2 regions of the Pseudoalteromonas sp. SG43-4 genome follow, and region 2 is predicted to be linked to the other one. Evidence: predicted binding sites of a transcription regulator. Region 2 holds the regulator's gene; the other holds the start of a gene.
What was found. Region 2 encodes sigma-54, which starts transcription at its own class of promoters, with help from an activator protein. Its sites were predicted from a motif close to GTTGGCACGNNNNTNGNNT; they were not measured.
Positions count from the first base shown of each region.

Region 1: glnA (glutamate--ammonia ligase) is a predicted target of sigma-54. The motif match lies at 1,208-1,226, and genes of this name have one in related genera.

Region 1 is NZ_JACJFB010000013.1:28,726-30,920, forward strand. It holds gene glnA (glutamate--ammonia ligase) at 1-1,152, opposite strand, end outside; gene typA (translational GTPase TypA) at 1,660-2,195, shown strand, end outside.
Region 2 is NZ_JACJFB010000002.1:284,870-287,064, reverse strand. It holds gene lptB (LPS export ABC transporter ATP-binding protein) at 1-304, shown strand, start outside; gene H5160_RS03305 (RNA polymerase factor sigma-54) at 374-1,873, shown strand; gene hpf (ribosome hibernation promoting factor) at 1,900-2,187, shown strand; gene ptsN (PTS IIA-like nitrogen regulatory protein PtsN) at 2,192-2,195, shown strand, end outside.

The DNA of each region.
Region 1 (2,195 bases), on a different contig from region 2:
GTTTTTGATACCATCAAGGCCAGCCATAAGCATTGCTGAGAAAGCAAGGTATGGGTTAGCAGTTGGATCAGGGAAGCGTACTTCAATACGACGACCTTTTTCAGATGGAACCACTGGGATACGGATTGATGCAGAACGGTTACGTGCAGAGTATGCAAGCATAACTGGTGCTTCAAAACCTGGTACTAAACGTTTGTACGAGTTAGTAGAGGCATTTGCAAAAGCGTTAATTGCTTTAGCATGCTTGATGATACCGCCAATGTAGTAAAGCGCATCTTCAGAAAGGCCGCCGTACTTATCACCAGCAAAAAGGTTTACACCATCTTTAGCAAGTGACTGGTGACAATGCATACCAGAACCGTTATCACCAACAACTGGCTTAGGCATAAACGTTGCTGTTTTACCGTATAAGTGAGCCATATTATGGATAACATATTTCATTTCTTGAATTTCATCCGCTTTTAATACCATTGTATTAAAGCGAGTAGCAATCTCGTTTTGACCTGCTGTTGCAACTTCGTGGTGATGTGCTTCTACTACTTGGCCCATTTCTTCTAGAACTAGACACGTAGCTGAACGCCAATCTTGGAAGTCATCAACAGGAGCAACTGGGAAGTAACCGCCTTTAATACCTGGACGGTGACCTGTGTTGCCATCTGCATATTCTTTATCTGAGTTCCAAGCAGCTTGCTTAGAATCAATTTTGTACATAGAACCAGACATATCTGATTTGTATTTAACGTCGTCAAATACGAAAAACTCTGGCTCAGGGCCAAATAAAACTGTATCTGCAATACCTGTAGAGCGCATGTAATCTTCAGCACGCTTAGCAACAGAACGCGGGTCGCGCTCATAACCTTGAAGTGTTGAAGGCTCTACTACGTCACAACGTACGATTAATGTTGATTCTTCAGTGAAAGGGTCTAGTTTGATTGATTCAGCAACTGGCATTAATACCATGTCTGATTCGTTTATGCCTTTCCAGCCTGCAATTGAAGAACCGTCAAACATTTTACCGTCTTCAAAAAAGTCTTCATCAACTTGGTGATGAGGAATAGATACATGTTGTTCTTTACCCTTAGTGTCAGTAAAGCGTAAATCAATGAACTTAACGTCATTTTCTTTAATAAAATCTAAAACCGATTGTGACATGTGTCCTCCAACTATTGGGTTTTGTTATTGCTGCATAATTGCTTTGGGATTTACTAAGCTGATTTTGTGCCATTTTTATAACTAGCTGTTTATAAATTAAAAAAATATCGTTGCATCAAAATGGAATGTACAAACGCACTATGTTGGTGCGTAAATTTTCCTTTTTGGTGCAAAATTTACAGGGCACAATTTGCTGCTAATTTAATCGCTCGGAAATAGCATAACCTAAATGCAAAAGAGTACCAAAAAGATCAGCAAAATAGCCAAAAAGGCTGTTTTTCAAAAAAAATTTGAAATTTAATTCATATAATTGTCATATATAAAACAGATACTTAGTAAAAGTATTGAGAAAGTTTTGAAATTTATATTGGATAAACTTTCATCCATGTCATTAATGAGGGATAATATGCGCCCTTTTAAATCCTATGCTGGGACATCTCGCGAAAGCGTGGATGAGTGCGTAGATCTTGCAGGATCAATGAGAATTTAATTTCTCTGAGTAAATATATGAGCATCGAACAGTTAAGAAATATAGCGATTATCGCGCACGTTGACCATGGTAAAACAACACTGGTTGACAAACTACTTGAGCAATCAGGTACATTAGAAACACGCGGCGGTAACGAAGAGCGCGTGATGGACTCAAACGACATTGAGAAAGAACGTGGTATTACCATTTTGGCTAAAAACACAGCCATTTCTTGGAATGACTACCATATCAATATCGTAGATACCCCGGGACACGCCGATTTCGGTGGTGAAGTTGAACGCGTACTTTCGATGGCTGACTCAGTATTATTACTTGTTGATGCTCAAGAAGGTCCAATGCCGCAAACGCGTTTCGTTACGCAAAAAGCATTCGCGCAAGGCTTAAAGCCAATCGTCGTTATCAATAAAATTGATAAGCCAGGCGCTCGTCCAGATTGGGTTATGGATCAAATCTTTGATTTATTCGACAACCTTGGTGCGACTGACGAACAGTTAGACTTTAAAGTAATCTACGCTTCAGCAATCAACGGTTGGGCAACACTAGATTTAGACGA
Region 2 (2,195 bases):
AGAACGTCGTCGTGTAGAAATAGCACGAGCGCTGGCAGCAGATCCTAAATTTATATTACTGGATGAACCGTTTGCCGGTGTTGACCCTATTTCGGTATTAGATATAAAGAAAATAATAGAACATCTTAAAAATCGTGGGATTGGTGTATTAATTACCGACCATAACGTAAGAGAGACCCTTGATGTTTGTGAAAAAGCCTACATTGTTTCTCATGGGGAGCTGATTGCATCAGGTACTCCAGAACACGTATTAAATGATAAAACAGTACGCGATGTTTACTTAGGCGAGCAATTTAGGCTGTAACATTTACGCCATGTCTTTAAGCATCTGCTAGTATTAATTATAACAACATAAAAGGATTGTTAGAGATACATGAGGCAATCACTACAGCTGCGCATGGGCCAGCAACTTACAATGACTCCACAGTTGCAACAAGCTATTCGTTTGTTGCAACTCAGTACATTGGATCTCCAGCAAGAAATACAAGAAGCTCTCGACAGTAATCCACTATTAGAGGTTGAAGAGGCAGACTATTCCGAAGACGCTGCTGGTAAAAACGAGCAAAAAGCTGATACCGATGACATAACTGTTAGCGCATCTGCTGATGATGCTCCGAGCGAATACGAACAAGATACTGGTGAAGCACTTGCAAAAGACACGCTAAGTGACGACATGGCTATGGATGTCAGTTGGGATGAGTACATGAGTGCAGCTCCTGCAGCCTCATCAGGTCCAATGCCTGAAGACGAATCAATATACCAAGGCGCCTCTACTGAAACGCTCCATGAGTATTTAATGTGGCAATTACAACTAACGCCATTTAGCCCTACAGACGAAGCTATTGCTATTGCTATTGTAGAAGCTGTCGATGATTCAGGTATTTTAACACTAAGCTGCGAAGAGATTTTAGAAAGCTTTAATCAAGAAAACGAAGATGATAACGAAGTCGAACTTGATGAAATTGAAGCGGTATTAAAACGCATCCAACTGTTTGATCCTGTTGGTATTGCTGCACGTAGTTTACAAGAGTGTTTGTGTATTCAGCTTAATCAATTTGATAAAGAAACACCTTATATTAATGAAACGAAAATGATTTTAACCGAGCATATTGATCTATTAGCAGCTCGCGACTATCGTACATTAATGAAAAAAACTAAGCTCAAAGAAGAAGAGCTTAAAGAAGTAATGACACTAATACATACTCTCAACCCAAAACCTGCAGATACTATTGTAAGGGAAGAATCTGAGTATGTTATTCCTGATGTGTCAGTTAAAAAAATTAAAGGCCGCTGGGTTGTCGAATTAAACCCAGATAGCATGCCTAAAATTCGTGTTAATAGCCAATACGCGGCAATGTCTCGCACTGTAAAATCAAGTGGCGACAGCCAGTTTATTCGCTCACATTTACAAGAAGCTAAATGGTTTATTAAAAGCTTAGAAAGTAGAAACGACACGCTATTAAAAGTTACTAATTGTATTGTTAAGCAACAACAAGGCTTTTTTGAACATGGCCCTGAAGCCATGAAACCAATGGTTTTAAATGATGTTGCTGAAATGGTAGAAATGCACGAATCGACAATTTCTCGCGTAACTACTCAAAAGTACATGCATACACCCCGTGGTATATTTGAGCTTAAATATTTTTTCTCAAGCCATGTAAGTACTGAAAACGGTGGTGAATGTTCATCTACAGCAATACGTGCGCTTATCCGAAAATTAATCGCAGCAGAAAACTCAGCAAAACCATTGAGTGATAGCAAAATAGCGGATATATTGGCTGAGCAAGGAATTAAAGTAGCGAGACGTACAATCGCAAAATACCGCGAATCTCTTGCTATTCCACCGTCAAATCAGCGTAAAAGTCTGATTTAAGACGCTAAACTAAGAGGGTAATGCTTATGCAACTAAACTTAACTGGTCGTCACGTAGAATTAACCGATTCACTAAGAGACTATATTAATACTAAATTTGCGAAGCTTGAAAGACACTCTGATCATATTAATAATGTTCATGTCATTCTCGATGTAGAAAAATTAAATCAAAAAGCAGAAGCCACAATACACGTAAGCGGTGCTGAGCTATTTGCCTCTACAGAACATCAAGATATGTATGCCGCTATTGACTCGTTGATCGACAAGCTCGATCGCCAAGTAATCAAACACAAAGAGAAGCTTGCTCGACACTAATATGATGA